3 regions of the Nocardioides aurantiacus genome follow, and region 1 is predicted to be linked to each of the others. Evidence: predicted binding sites of a transcription regulator. Region 1 holds the regulator's gene; each other region holds the start of a gene.

The links. The regulator LexA, encoded in region 1, represses DNA repair genes until DNA is damaged. The targets are predictions, from matches to a motif close to TCGAACANNTGTTCGA.
Region 2: a site for LexA is predicted at 2,668-2,683, ahead of EDD33_RS05910 (HNH endonuclease signature motif containing protein). Genes of this name have one in related genera too.
Region 3: a site for LexA is predicted at 2,148-2,163, ahead of EDD33_RS14465 (DUF6504 family protein). Genes of this name have one in related genera too.

Annotation. Positions count from the first base shown of each region.
Region 1 is NZ_RKHO01000001.1:992,036-996,976, reverse strand. It holds gene EDD33_RS04775 (hypothetical protein) at 4-1,431, opposite strand; gene EDD33_RS04770 (LysM peptidoglycan-binding domain-containing protein) at 1,690-2,208, opposite strand; gene lexA (transcriptional repressor LexA) at 2,491-3,246, shown strand; gene EDD33_RS04760 (fibronectin type III domain-containing protein) at 3,304-4,941, shown strand, end outside.
Region 2 is NZ_RKHO01000001.1:1,233,259-1,238,199, reverse strand. It holds gene EDD33_RS05930 (sensor histidine kinase) at 1-407, shown strand, start outside; gene EDD33_RS05925 (response regulator transcription factor) at 392-1,060, shown strand; gene EDD33_RS05920 (serine/threonine-protein kinase) at 1,061-1,939, opposite strand; gene EDD33_RS05915 (hypothetical protein) at 1,964-2,560, opposite strand; gene EDD33_RS05910 (HNH endonuclease signature motif containing protein) at 2,715-4,070, shown strand; gene EDD33_RS05905 (hypothetical protein) at 4,132-4,668, opposite strand; tRNA gene EDD33_RS05900 (tRNA-Val) at 4,704-4,775, opposite strand.
Region 3 is NZ_RKHO01000001.1:2,973,937-2,978,877, forward strand. It holds gene EDD33_RS14455 (DNA polymerase III subunit alpha) at 1-1,249, opposite strand, end outside; gene EDD33_RS14460 (SAV_6107 family HEPN domain-containing protein) at 1,262-1,693, opposite strand; gene EDD33_RS14465 (DUF6504 family protein) at 1,705-2,058, opposite strand; gene EDD33_RS14470 (YbaK/EbsC family protein) at 2,232-2,747, shown strand; gene EDD33_RS14475 (phytoene desaturase family protein) at 2,793-4,100, shown strand; gene metF (methylenetetrahydrofolate reductase [NAD(P)H]) at 4,111-4,941, opposite strand, start outside.

The DNA.
Region 1 (4,941 bases):
TCGTCACGACGTCCGCCAGGTCGACCAGCCGGGCCCCAGCTCGGGGTCGGCCAGCCATGGTCCGGCCATCTGCGCCAGGTGCCCGACCGGTGCCGCGGAGGCTCCCGCCAGCGCCCGCTCCCGCCGCTCGGCCGAGAGTCCGTGGTGCAGCCAGCACAGGGTGACGAGGGCCCCGACCTGGTCCGGCGCGACACCGAGCGCGGCGACCATCTCACGCACCCACCGGAAGAGCACCGGGGAGCCGGGTGCCCGGCCTCGGAACAGCTCGAGGCACCGTTCCAGGAGCACGGCGGGCCCCGCGACGCCCTCGGCGCGGACCAACGCGTCCCCGAGGAAGTAGACGAGGTCCCACAGGGGCATGCCGTCCGCCGTCGCGGACTCCCAGTCGACGGCCATGAAGTCGCCTCCCGCCGCGACGACGTTCCACGTTCCGAGGTCCTGGTGGGCGAGGACGGCGGGCGGGCCGCACCCCGGGGCTCGCAGTCGCGCGACCAGGTCGTCGGGCGCCCCGGCAGCGCGCCAGTGCGGCAGCACCTCACGCTCGAGCCGGTCCAGCTCGTCGTCCAGGGCGGCGGCGTCCCGCGCCGTCTGCTCCGCGACCTGGACCACCCAGCGCGCCACCGACTCGACCACCCCGCTCCGCGCACCCGGGACCTGGTGCACCAGCTGGGGTCCGGGACCTGCGGTCTCGACCGATGCCGGCAGCCCGTCCACGTCGTAGCGGCCCAGGAGTCGCGGCGCGTGCTGCGCCACCACGCCCCCGGCCCGCGCGACCACGGACAGACCGGCCTCGTCCCGGTCGAAGGCCGACGTCGCGGCCGGCACGCGGCTCAGCTTGACCACCCACCGCGGCGTGCCCCCGTGCAGCACGTGGAACACCGCTCGCTGGAGGTCGTCGCCGTCCCCGAGGGTGAGCACCCACCCGGGGTCGCCGGGCAGTCCGAGGTCCCGCGCCTGCTCCAGGAAGCGCGGGGCAACCGGCCGCCCCGGCTCCGGGAACCGGACAGCGCAGCTCGCGATGCGTGGCAGCACCGCGCCCGCCAACGGACCCCACATCAGTGACGCCCTCGCCGCCTGGTTGCGCAGCTCCCCCCTCCGCCCCGGCCGGACCGCGGTCGTCCGCACGTACTGCTGCAGCGGCTCTCGCCTCCACAAGGGCACCACCGCCGTGGGGCGCTGGGTCGCGCCGCGGAGCAGCAGGGGGTGCCACGGTCCCGATCGACGGCGCACGGCCTGGCCGACAGCGGGGCCGAGGACCACGTGCGACCTCGCCGTGACGGCCAGCACCTCCCGGGCATCGCGCACCTCGCCGACCACGAGATCGACCTGCCGCGATGGCCCGTCGACCTCGACCCCTGCCGCGCGCAGCCCCTCGCGCATCTCGGCGAGGGGACCCATCACCACCGCGGTCTCGACGCGGTGCGGAGCCACCAGCCTGAGGTCGGCCGAGCGCAACGACATCGGCAGCACGACCTTTCCGACGAGCGTCCGCCGTCCGGCGCTGAGCGTACCGACACCACGCTCGCCCCCGGGCTGGTGTGCGGGACCTGGCCGCCCTCGCCCAGGCCGCCGGGAGACGCCGACGGGGCGGGGCCACCATGGCCCCGCCCCGTCGCTTCCCCCGTGCGTCGACCCGGGTCGAAGAGGTCGTCGCACGTCATGTCGGCCCGTGGCGGACGGGCCGATGACTCAGCCGCGGGGGACGGCGAGCTTCTGGCCCTCGGCGATCGTCGCCGTGGGCAGCGAGTTGAGCTCCTGGATCTCGTAGACCATCTCGCGGACCTCGCCCGGCTCGGCGACCGAGGAGGCGATGCCGTAGAGCGTGTCACCCGGCTGGACCTCCACCACGCGCACGGGAACCGGCTCGCCGCCGCCGAGCGACGCGACGGCCCAGCTGCCACCGACGGCCACCATCGCGGTCAGCACGACGCCGAGGAACAGCAGGGTCAGGGTGAGGCGACCACGACGGGTCAGCCGGACCTGGCGGACCGCACGCGACTGACGCTGCGGCGCCGGGGCCGCGAGGGGCGCCACGGTGCGGACGGTGCTGGGCACCTCGAGCACCTGCAGGGCCGGGTCCTCCTGGCCGAGGGCCGTGACCGGCGCGGTGAAGTCGAACGTGGGCGCGCTCGCACGGGGGCGCGGGACCCGGACTCGGGCCGCGGCGGACGTGCGGGTGGTCTCGCGGGCAATGCTCAGCGTGCTCATCGATCAACCTCTTTCGGGGAAGTGCCGGGTCGGGCGACCCGGCACGGTCGGCGACCCCTGCCGGGTGCTGGAACGATGTCTATCCGCGACCACCGACAACCGAGGTCGTCCGCGGGTTCGAAGAGACGTTCGATCGAACACCTGTACGACGGTAGGGCACACGAACCGTCGAGACAAGCATTTCGTCGAACATCTGTTCGCACGTCGGTCGAACGCGGGACGCGACACGCGGTTCGAACAGGTGTTTGAAGTGGCCGACCCGGCTGGACTACCGTGCGGCTCATGGCGACGCGAGACGCACAGACCCCCGGTTCCTCCCCCACGACGAAGGGAGGCACCGTGTCCGAGCTGCCCGACGCGGCCCCGGACGTCACCGGGCTCACGCCACGCCAGCAGCGCATCCTCAACGTCCTGCGCGAGTCGATCGAGAAGCGGGGCTACCCGCCCAGCATCCGCGAGATCGGCGAGCTGGTCGGCCTCACGAGCTCGTCGAGCGTCGCGCACCAGCTGCGCGTGCTGGAGCAGAAGGGCTTTATCAAGCGCGACCCCAACCGCCCTCGGGCGCTGGAGGTCTTCATCCCCGAGCTCATGGCGGCGCGCCGCGCGATCGCGAGCGCCGACGAGTCGCCGTTCGACCCGACGGGCGCCGGCGACAGCATGCCCGAGGCGACGATGGTCCCCATGGTGGGCCGCATCGCAGCCGGCGGGCCCATCCTGGCTGAGGAGCGCGTCGAGGACATCTTCCCGCTCCCCAAGTCGCTCGTCGGCGACGGGACGTTGTTCCTCCTGGAGGTCTCCGGCGACTCGATGGTGGACGCCGCGATCTGCAGCGGCGACTACGTCGTGGTCCGCCAGCAGCCCAACGCCGAGAACGGCGAGGTCGTCGCGGCGATGCTCGACGGCGAGGCGACGGTCAAGACGCTGCAGAAGAAGGACGGCAAGGTCTGGCTGCTGCCGCACAACGACGCCTACGACCCCATCGACGGCACCTACGCCACGATCCTCGGCAAGGTGACCGCAGTCCTGCGCCGGATGTAGTTTGTCTGATTTGGGCATTTCGGCCCAAGAGTCCGTATTTGGGGTGACGATGAGGGGGTGCCCCCCCACGCCCGCCGACTCGTCGCTCTCGGCGCCACCGCCGCCATCGCCGCGGCGGTGGCGGTCGGCTCCCCCGGCGCACTGCCTCCCGGCCCCGGTGACGCCGAGGCCACCTCCGACGTGGCCGCTGCCGCTCCGCGGCGCGAGGTGTCGACCCGTCCGGCGACGGCGTCGACACCCCCCGCCCGACCTGCGACCCCGGCCGACGACCCGAGCGCCACCGGGACCGTCTCCCCCCTCCAGAACGACGCCGACGCGGGCCGCGCGTCGGGCCAGGTCGCGGCGCCCGACGCCCAGGTCGCTCCGGTCATCGACCGCGAGCGGCGCGGCCGCGACGCCCTCCGCGCCCTCGGCGACCAGGTCGGCGAGGCGGCTTCGCGCAGCGGTGTCAGCCCGCAGGCCCTGGCCACGGTGCTGCGCGACGACGACACGGCGTGGGTCTCGCGGGAGGGACAGCTCTACTTCCAGGAGCCGATGGCCACCGTGGCCGAGGGGCCCGTCGCCGGTGCGGTCACCACCACCAGCGTCGACACTGCCAAGACCTTCACGCTGCACAGCCGGCCCGGCGCCAAGCGCTCGATCGTCATCGACATGGACGGTGCGGACGTGCGGGGCAGCGCCTGGGGCAAGCTCATCAAGACCCCCCTGCGCGACGGCACCTGGGCCGGGTGGAACAGCGAGGGCACCGCCTCGACGTACAGCCTGTCCGAGCACGCCTGGATCCAGGAGGTCTGGCGCCAGGTCTCGGAGTACTACGCGGCCTTCGACGTCGACGTGACCACCGACAGCCGCGACGACGGCGTGTGGCGCCGGGACACGACCGCGGACGAGACCTACGGCGCCCGCGTGGTGGTCACCACGAGCACCGAGCCCCCCGCCCAGATCTGCGCCTCCGCGTGCATCGGCCAGGCCTGGAGCGGCGTGTTCGACCGGGTGGACCCCTCCGCCTCCTACCAGCCGGCCTGGGTGTTCGCCACCCCCATGGGCGGCAAGCCGATGTCGCCCATCGTCGCGGCCCAGTCGGTCGCCCACGAGGCGGGCCACACCTTCGGCCTCGTGCACGACGGCATCACCACGAACGGCGTCAGGAGCGACTACTACAAGGGCACCACGCTGTGGGGCCCGCTCATGGGCTCCTCGATGACGCGCGGGATCAGCCAGTGGAGCAAGGGTGAGTACGCCGGCGCCACCAGCACCCAGGACGACCTCGCGGTGATCGGCTCCAAGCTGACCCGCGTGCCCGACGAGGACGGCGGCACGACGGCCTCCGCGACCGACCTCCCCACGAGCCCGTCGTACGACGTGGCAGGGGTGGTCAGCGACCGGTCCGACCGGGACCTCTACCGGCTGACCCTCCCCTGCGCGACGACGCTCACCGCGACGGCGACGGGCACCGGCCCCCAGGCGTCCCTCGACCTCCAGCTGGCGCTGCTCGCCGCGGACGGCAGCACCCAGCTGACCTCGGACCAGCCCACGGCCACCCTCGTGACGTGGCCGTCGACCGTGACCGGGATGGATGCGTCGATCAGCCGCGCCCTGCCCGCCGGCACCTACTACCTGCGGGTCGACGGCGTCGGGAACGGATCGGCCTCCCAGGCGGGTGTCGGCTGGTCCGACTACGGCAGCCTGGGCCGC
Region 2 (4,941 bases), 240 kb from region 1:
GGCGCGACTGGCGTCTCGGCCCGCTGCCGCCCGCGACCACCGAGGCGCCCGCCGACGAGCAGCGGCTCACCCAGGCGCTGCTCCAGCTGTGCGACAACGCGGTCAAGCACACCGGCCCGGGCGACGCCGTGACGCTGTCCGGCGAGGTCGTCGGCGACCGGCTGCTCCTGGCCGTCGCCGACACCGGCCCCGGCGTCGACCTCGCCGACCGCACGCGCATCTTCGACCGCTTCGGCCGGGCCGTGGTGCCCGAGGGCGACGAGGGCTTCGGTCTCGGCCTGTCGATCGTGCGCGCCATCACCGAGGCCCACCACGGCACCGCCCGCGTCGAGGACGCCCCGGGCGGCGGCGCCCGCTTCGTCCTCGACCTCCCCCTGGAAGGAACCACCTCGTGGCCCGTGTCCTGATCGTCGAGGACGAGCACCGCATCTCCTCGTTCCTGGCCAAGGGCCTCACGGCCGACGGCTTCTCCACCACCGTGGCCTCCGACGGCCACACCGGACTCGACTACGTCCTGACCGGCGACTTCGACCTGGTCGTGCTCGACATCGGCCTGCCGGGGATCGACGGCTTCGAGGTGCTGCGCCAGATGCGGGCCCAGGGCAGCGCGCTGCCGGTCATCGTGCTGACCGCCCGCGACAGCGTCACCGACACCGTGTCGGCGCTGGAGGGCGGTGCCGACGACTACATGGCCAAGCCGTTCCGCTTCGCCGAGCTCCTCGCGCGGGTGCGGCTCCGGCTGCGTCAGGCCAACGACCAGTCCGGCGGCCGCGAGGACCGCCTCGCCGTCGGCAGCGTGGCCCTCGACCTGCGCACCCGGCAGGCGACCGTGGGCGGTCGCGTCGTCGACCTCTCGGCCCGCGAGTTCAAGATGGCCGAGATCTTCCTGCTCAACCCCGGGCAGGTGCTCTCCCGCGAGCAGCTGCTGTCGTTCGTGTGGGGCTACGACTTCGACCCCGGGTCCAACGTCGTCGACGTCTACGTCGGCTACCTGCGTCGCAAGTTCGGCGCCGCCGCGATCAGCACCGTGCGCGGCATGGGCTACCGCTTCGACGGCTGATCACCGGACCCGGAACCCCGCGAGGCGTCCCTTCGGCAGGGCGGCGTACGTCGGGGCCAGGGCGTCGGAGAGCTCGGCCGGCGTGGGCCGGTCCTCGGGTCGCCTCGCCAGGCAGGCGAGCAGCGCGTCTGCCACCGTCGCAGGGACGGCACGCGGCACGTCGTACGGCACCTGCTCGAGCTGCGGCCACACCGCCTCCGGCGCGGACGCCGCAGGGTCGCCCTCGTCGAAGGGCCGGTAGCCCGCCGCGGCCTCGAACAGCGTCGCCCCGATCCCCCACACGTCGCTCGCCGGCCCCGGCACACCCACCTGGCCCGGCAGGCACTGCTCGGGAGCCAGGTAGGCGTCCGTGCCGACCACGTCGAGCAGCGCCGCCGCCTCGGCCACGGGCCGGGCGGCGGAGAGGTCGATCAGGCGCGCGGGCGCGCCCATGACCACGTTGCCGGGCTTGACGTCGAGGTGGACGTGCCCGACGTGGCGCAGGTACGCCGCCGCCGACGCCAGGTCGATGCCCAGCGGGAGGTACTGCTCCGGCTGCAGCGGTCCGTGCCGTCGCAGCAGGGAGGACAGCCGCGGCCCGTCGGCCGCCTCGAGCACGAGGTGCGGGCGGGGGTCGTCGCGTCCGTCGCGGAGCAGCCGCACCACCACCGGGTGGTTGACCGTCCGCAGCGCCTCGGCCTCCCGCTCGAGCGACCGGGCCGCGCGGGCCTCGCCCACGCGGTCCGGCCGCAGCACCTTCACCACGACCGGGCCGTGGGTGACCTCGTCGAAGCACAGGTAGGCCTCGCACGAGGCGCCACCACCGAGCCGTTCGACCACGCCCAGCTCGGGGGTGACCTGGTCCCCCGCCTCGAAGTCCCAGCTGTCCTCGTGCGTCATCGCTGCTCCTCCTCCTGCGGCGGCTCAGTCGCGGGTGTCGTCGTCGCGCGTGTCGTCGTCGCGGGTGTCGTCGTCGCGCGTGTCGTCGTCACGGGTCTGGTCGTCGCGGGTCTGGTCGTCGCGGGTCTGCGGGTCGCGGGTCACGGTGTCGCGGGTGGTGTCGCGGGTCTGCGGGTCACGGGTGACCGTGTCCTTGGTGACGTCGCGGGTCTGCGGGTCGCGGGTCACGGTGTCGCGGGTGGTGTCGCGGGTCTGCGGGTCACGGGTGATCGTGTCCTTGGTGACGTCGCGGGTCTGCGGGTCGCGGGTCACGGTGTCGCGGGTGGTGTCGCGGGTGGTGTCGCGGGTCTGCGGGTCACGGGTGACCGTGTCCTTGGTGACGTCGCGCGTCTGCGGGTCCCGGGTCTGGCCGTCGCGCGTCTGCCCGTCGCGCGTCTGGGGGTCGCGGTCGTCGTCGGTGTCGTCGTCCACGAGGGCGAGCTCGACGACCTCGCTGTCGCGCTTGCCGTACGCCGCCGCCTCGGTGCGATCGCCGGCGGTCGCGTCCACGGTCTGCAGGCCCAGGACGCCCAGGGCGGTGAAGCCGCTGAGGGCCAGGACGGTGGTGGGGATGAGCTTCATGGTGGTTCCTCTCGTCGTGGTGTCTGGCTGACGAGGACGACTCTGGCCACCGGCGGTGAGGCGGCCGTGAGCCCGCGATGAGAGGGCTCTCACCTCGGTTTCACACGTCGAACACATGTTCGCTAGTGTCGGTCCGACCGGCTACGATGAACCTATGACCGCAGCACCCCGATCCCAGAAGGCGCGTCTGATCGACGCGGCCTGGGAGGCGCGAGCCGACGAGCACGAGGCCCAGCTGCGACAGCTCCGGCTGGCGCTGCAGTGGGCGCTGCTGCACCCGGCGCCGGTGGATGCCGACGGGGTGGTCGACCACGCCGGGTGGGGCGAGCTCCGCCTCGTCGGCGACCCCGCCCCCATCACACCGCTGGCCGGTGAGGGGGCGCCGCTGGTGGCACCGGAGGCGCCGGTCGAGCTGGCCGCGGCGCTGGGGGTGCCGGCGCTGCACGCCCAGCAGCTGATCGCCGACGCCCTCGAGCTCGCGTTCCGGCTGCCGCGGCTGTGGACCCTGCTCGGCAAGGCCACCCTGCTCACCGGACCGCGGGTGTGGCAGGCGCGGCTGATCTCCCGCGAGACCCACGACCTGTCCCTGGACGCAGCCCTGCACGCCGACCGGCTGATCTGCGCCGTCCCCGACCGGATCGGGCTGGTCGACGCCCGCCGACTGGCCCACGAGGCGCGGCTGCACGCCGACCCCGACCGCGCGGTCGCCGAGGAGGACGACGCCCTGGCCAAGCGCGGCGTGTGGCTGCACCGTGACGGCGCCGCGCCCGCGACGACCGAGGTCGTGATGACCCTGGACACCCCCGACGCGCAGCTGCTGGACCAGAGCGTGACCCGGATCGTGGCCGACCTGGAGCAGCTGGGTGACACCGACCCTCTGGACGTACGCCGCGCTCGCGCCGTGGGTGTCCTGGCCGACCCCCAGCACGCTCTGGACCTCATGTCCGGTCGACCCGACGCCGCACTCAGTCCCGGCGGCACCGGGTCGCTCGACCTCGTCGTCCACCTCACCCCCGCAGACCTCACCGATCAGCCCGGCGTCGCGTCCGTCGAAGGCCTCGGCGCGGTCTCGACCGGGCTGCTGGCCGACTGGCTCGCCCGCCACCGGCTCGCCGGCGGCCGGGTCAGCGTGCGGGCCGTGGTCGACCTCGCCGACACCCGCACCGTCGACGCCCACGACCCGCCACCGCTGCTGCGCGAGCAGGTGCTGCTGCGTGACGCCCACTGCGTGTTCCCCGGCTGCCGCACCGACTCCCGACGCTGCGACCTCGACCACATCCAGCCCTACCTCGACCCGGCCCACGGCGGCCCGCCCGCCCAGACCACCGCCCCCAACCTCGCACCGCTGTGCCGGCGCCACCACCACGCCAAGACCCACGGCGGCTGGACCTACGAGCGCCGCGGCGACGGCAGCCGTGCGACCTACGAGTGGACCTCGCCCACCGGCCACCACTCGACCGTCGTCCCTGTCACCCGCGCGCCCCTGACGGCGAACGCCCGAAGAGCCTGACCGCCCACCACCCGGACCCTCGGCCCGGGTCCCAGGCACGCTCGGACCGAGCGGCAGGCCCTCAGCCCCCGGTGCGGCGCAGCTGCTCGAGGAACTGGTCCGCCTTGCGGCGCACCGAGGCGGAGTGGTGACCGCGCTGCACCTCGACCAGACCCGCCACCACGTCGGCGGGAACGACGCCCGCGTCGACGAGGACGAGCAACGTCCGCATCGTCTCGACGGCGACGATCCAGTCGGCGTCGGTGGTGACGACCCGCGCGGCCAGCCAGGCGATCGCCCGCTCCTGCTGTGCCGGGGTCAGGCGGACCTGCCGGAGCACCTGGGCGAGGTGCCACTGCACCGACGCCTGGTCGCTCGTGGTCCAGGTCGTCAGCAGCTCCTCGACGTACGGCGCCACCCGACCCGGGTCGACGCGGCAGACCTTCTCGACGGCGTCGACCGCCCGCATCCGGACCCACGCGTCCTGGTCGTGGACACAGTCGAGCAGCTCGCGCAGCCGTACTGGCTCGGCGACGACGGCATCGACGACCTCGGCGGTGCGACCCAGGGAGTTCGAGCGGCCGCCGACCTGCAGCACCTGGGAGAACACCCCGTCCACCAGGTCCGCTCCTCCCGCCGACCGACACGTCGCGGTGGGCGCAGAGGGGATCGAACCCCCGACCACCTCGTTGTAAGCGAGGGGCTCTACCGCTGAGCTATACGCCCTGGGGTGCCGGGAGCCCCGGCACGCGGGCTCACCCTAGTGGAGCGGGTCTTCGGAGGCGTGACGCGTCCGGGAACGAAGAAGTCGCGCCGCTGGCGTCTCGGGTCACCAGCGGCGCGACAAGAGGAATCTTGCCCGACGGAAGTCCGCCATCCAAGCCCTTGGTTG
Region 3 (4,941 bases), 2.0 Mb from region 1:
CGAGGCTGCCGGCGCCCGAGCCGCGGGCGGCGCTGCGGATGCCGAGCCCGCGGACCATCTCGGTGACGTCACCGACGGTGAGGAAGTAGGAGGCGTAGCCGAGGTGTCGGATCGTCTCGAGCTCGTCGTCGAGCCGCTTCCAGATCCGCTGGCGGCCCACGTCGCCGAAGCGCCACCCGATGCGGGCCTCGCACCGCGCCCGCAGCACCGCGTCGGAAGGCCCCTCGGCCCCCACCCCGGCCGGGACGACGGTCGTGGAGAGCTCGAACTCGGGGAAGTGGACCTCGCCGAGACCGAGGTCGGCCCGGGGATCGAGCACGCACCGGTCGGCGACCCCCCGAGTGCCGGCCAGCAGCGCGGTCGCGCTGTTGGTGCCGGCGAGGCGGCACACCTCCTCGGCGACCTCGTGCATCTGCTTGCCGGACTTCAGGAAACCCTCGGCGTTGCGCCGGTCGAGGTGGCGCAGGTCCATCGGGACCAGCCGACGCGTGGCGTCGAGGACGTCGGTGGTGGGGGCGTCGAGGCGGTCGGCGAAGCGGACGGCGTTGCTGAGCACCACGGGGACCCGGCGACCGCGCCGCGAGGCCACCCCCAGCATCCGCGCGGCGTGGACCGAGGTGCCCGGACCGTCGCCCCGCAGCCGGTGGGAGGTCAGCTCGACCGCGAGCTGCCCGGGTCCCACGAGGTCGACCCACCGCGCCAGCACCTGCTCGGCGAGGTCGTCACGGCGGCGCGCTGCCGCCAGGCCGAGCTCCGAGGCGGGTCCGAGCAGCACCTGGACCGGCTCGCCGGCGACGTGCTCGGCGACCAGCCCCGCGCTGCACGCCGGCGCCCCCCGCTCGCCCGGCGCCGACCCGCGGCCCGTCCCGTCCGCCAGGGCCGCGCCGTGGGCCGCCGAGACCAGCCGGCACACCGCCGCCCAGCCACGGCGCCCCTGCGCCAGGAAGACCACCCGGGGCAGCCGGAGGTCGCGGTCGGCGCCGCCGCGCACCGGCGTGCGGGACGCCGGGCCGGCCCGGCCGACCGGCTCGGGCCGGAACGCGAGGTCCACGCCGAGGATCGGCCGCACCCCGTGGGCGGCGGCGGCCTTGGCGAAGCGCACCGCGCCGTAGGTGCCGTCACGGTCGGTCAGCGCCAGCGCGTCCATCTCCTGCTCCGCCGCGCGCTCCACCAGGACGTGGGGGTGCGAGGCGCCGAAGCGCAGGGAGTAGCCGGACGCGACGTGCAGGTGCACGAAGGGGTCGGACACGAGCGGCCCGGCTCAGGCGACACGGATGGGAGCGTGCTCGGTCAACCCGAGCGAGGTCTCGACCAGCGCCAGGAACCGGTCGGCGTCGCGGACGAGGTCGTCGGCCTCCCGCGGGGTCACCGCGCGCCGGGAGCCCGCCTCGGCCGCAGCCCGCTTGGCGGCGCCCGCCGCGAAGAACGTGGCCCACTCCTCCAGCTCGGGGGCGACCTCGGCCAGCAGCACCCAGGCGTTCTTCTGCCGGGACCGGCGACCGGTGGTGGGTCGGGCCCGCGCCGCGAGCAGGGCGGCCGTGGCGCGCAGCGCCGAGACGTGGGCCTGGGCGTAGCGCTCGGGCACCCCGGCGGTGGTGATCGCCTCGCGCAACGAGGTGGCGGCCCGCTCGAGGTAGGCGTGGGTGGCGGCCGGCAGGAAGGCCGGCGGCGAGTAGTCGACGGCAGCGCTCACGGTCGGCCCCCTCAGTCCATCGCCCGGGCGAGCTGCCAGCTGCCGTCGGACCAGCTGAAGACGAGGTCGAAGACCCCGTAGCCCGGGTCGGCGTCGCCACCGGCTCCGCCGCGACCCGCAGCCGCCGCCAGCGCCGCGACCCTTCCCCGGGCCGCGGTCACCCGCCAGACCTCCTGCTCGCGGAGCAGGTCGGTGACCGCGCCGCCCGTGTCCTCACCGGCCGCCGGACGGGCCCACCAGGCGCCGGTCTCCACCCAGTGCGCCACCACCTCGCGCACCTGCCACAGCCGCCCCCGCCACAGGAACTGCTCGGGGTCCTCCTCCGCACCCTTGCGGACCTCCACCGGGTCGTCGTAACGCCGCACGTCGTGCTCCTCGTCTTCTCGCAGCCGTCTCGACCCGCTGGGTGCCCCGGTGGAGGACGGGGGTCGAGGTCGTCCCCCACCGAGGCTGATCGAACACCTGTTCGAACAACCCCAAGGTACACCCGCCCTCCGACAACCCGTCAAGCGTCGGACGGGCCGGTACGGTGCCCGCCATGAGCGACCCGGTCACCGAGCACGCCGCGATCACCCGGTTCCGGGAGGCCCTCGCCGCCCGCGGCGGCACCGGCGAGGTCGTGGTGCTGCCCGAGGGGGTGCACACGGCCGCCCTCGCGGCCCAGGCCCTGGGCTGCGAGGTCGGGGCGATCGCCAACAGCCTGCTGTTCGCGGTGCCCGGAGCTCCCGGGGCGACGGGACCCGCCGAGGGCACCCCGCTGCTGCTCCTGACCAGCGGGGCGCACCGGGTCGACACGGCGGCGGTGGCCGGCCGGATCGGCGTACCCGCCCTGCAGCGGGCGCGGCCCGACTTCGTGCGGCACCACACCGGGCAGGTGATCGGCGGGGTCTCGCCGCTGGGACACCCGGCACCGGTGCCGACCTACCTCGACCCGTGGCTGCGGCGCCACGAGGTGGTGTGGGCGGCGGCCGGCCACCCGGCCGCGGTGTTCAGCGCCACCGCCGAGGAGCTGCTGCGGATGACCGGCGCCACCGAGGTCGACGTCGAGGCCTGACGCCGCCGGGTCTCCCGCGGGGGACCGCCCCCTAGGGTGACCGCCATGGCACGGGTGGTGGTGGTCGGCGGCGGGTACGGCGGCCTCGCCAGCGCCGCCCGGCTGGCCAAGCTCGGCCACGACGTCACCGTCCTCGAGGCCCGCGACACCCTCGGTGGCGCCCAGGGCCGCGTCGAGCGCGACGGGTTCACCTGGGACGCCGGACCGACCCACACCCTGCTGCCGGCCGTCGCCCGCGACCTGTTCCGCAAGTCCGGCCGCCCCCTGGAGCGCGAGCTCGAGCTGGTGCCGCTCACCCCGCTGCGCCGGCACCGCTTCGAGGACGGCACCGAGCTCGACCTTCCCGCGGGGCGCGCGGACCAGCTGGCGGCGGTCGACGCCGCGCTCGGCCCCGGCGCCGGCACGGCCTGGGTCGAGCACGTCGACGCGTTCGCCGACGACTGGGCCGCACTGCGCCGCGACTACTTCGAGCGGCCCTTCTCCCGCGACCTCGCCGGCGACCACGCCAAGGCGCTGCTGGGCACCCGGCTGACGTTGCACAAGGTGCTGCGCTCGACCTTCCGCAAGGACGAGCGGCTCCGGCTGCTGGCCGGCACCGCCGCCCTGCTGGAGGGCCACGCGCTGCGCGACGTGCCGGCCTGGGTCGGGCTGTGGAGCTACGTCGAGCAGAACTTCGGCTCCTGGACGCTGCCCGGCGGCATGGCCGGGCTCACCGACGCCCTCGCCGCCCGCCTGACCACCCGGCGGGTGCAGGTCGAGCTCGGCACCCGCGTGCGCGACCTCGAGGTCCGCGACGGCCGGGTGCGCGGTGTCCGCACCGACGCCGGCGACCTGGACGCCGACGTCGTCGTGGTGGCTGTCGACCCGCGCCAGCTCCCGGCGCTCGCCTCCCACGTGCGCCGGACCAACCCGGTGATCCCGCCGGTGGTGGCCCACGTCGGCCTGGCCGGCGAGGTGCCCGACCTCCCCCGCGAGACGGTCTTCCACGGCGACCCGACCCTGGTGGTGCGCACGGGCGGCGTCGCGCCCGCCGGCCACCACGCCTGGACGCTGCTCGCGCGCGGCCGGATCAGCGAGGACCCGGTGACGGCGCTGGCGCGGCTCGGCGTCCGCGTGCGGGACCAGGTGGTCGTGCAGGTCGACCGCTCACCCCTGGAGCAGGTGCGCACCTACGGCGGCTCGCCGTACGGCGTGCTGTGGGAGGGCCGCGGCACCGTCGCCCACCGCCTCGGACCTCGTACGCCGGTCGCCGGGACCTATCTCGCCGGGGCCAGCGCCAACCCCGGGGCCGGCATCGCCGCCGTGGGTCTCTCGGCCTCGCTCGTCGCGCAGGCGGTCGGCCCGGCGTCCTGAGGGCGACCGGTCAGGCGCTGAGCGACAGCGCCGACCAGATCTCGCGGGTCGCCTTGGAGCGGTTGAGCGTGTAGAAGTGCAGGCCCGGCGACCCCTCGGCGAGGAGGTCGTCGCACAGCTCGGTGGCGATCGCGATGCCCTCGGACCGCACGGCCGCGGGGTCGTCGGCGAGCGGCTCGATGCGGGACCGGACCTCCTCGGGGATGTCGCGCCCGGAGAGCTCCACCATCTTGGTCATCGAGGTGATGCCCAGGATCGGCATGATGCCGGGGACGATCGGGATCGTGACCCCGGCGGCCCCGGCGCGCTCGACCAGCCCGAGGTAGTCCGAGGCGCGCAGCACCATCTCGGTGACGGCGAACTCCGCGCCCGCGTCCTGCTTGGCGCGCAGCACCGCGACGTCGTCGTCGAGCGTCGCCGCGTCGCGGTGGCCCTCGGGGAAGGCGGCGACGCCGACGCACAGGTCGCTGCTGCGCCGCACCAGCTCGACCAGCTCGTTGGCGTAGTCGACCCCGCCGGGCGTGGGCTCGAACGCCGTCCCCGGGCCACCGGGCGGGTCGCCGCGCAGCGCCAGGACGTTGCCGACACCGGACCCGCGGAGCGCCGCGAGGATGTCGAGCAGCTCGGCGGTGGTGTGGCCGACGCAGGTGAGGTGGGCCATCGGGAGCAGCGAGGTCTCCTGCGCGATCCGCGCCGTGATGGCCAGGGTGCGGTCGCGGGTGGTGCCGCCCGCGCCGTACGTCACGGAGACGAAGGAGGGCTGCAGGGGCTCCAGCTCGCTGATCGAGCGCCACAGGACGTCCTCGCCCGCCTCGTCCTTGGGCGGGAAGAACTCGAAGGA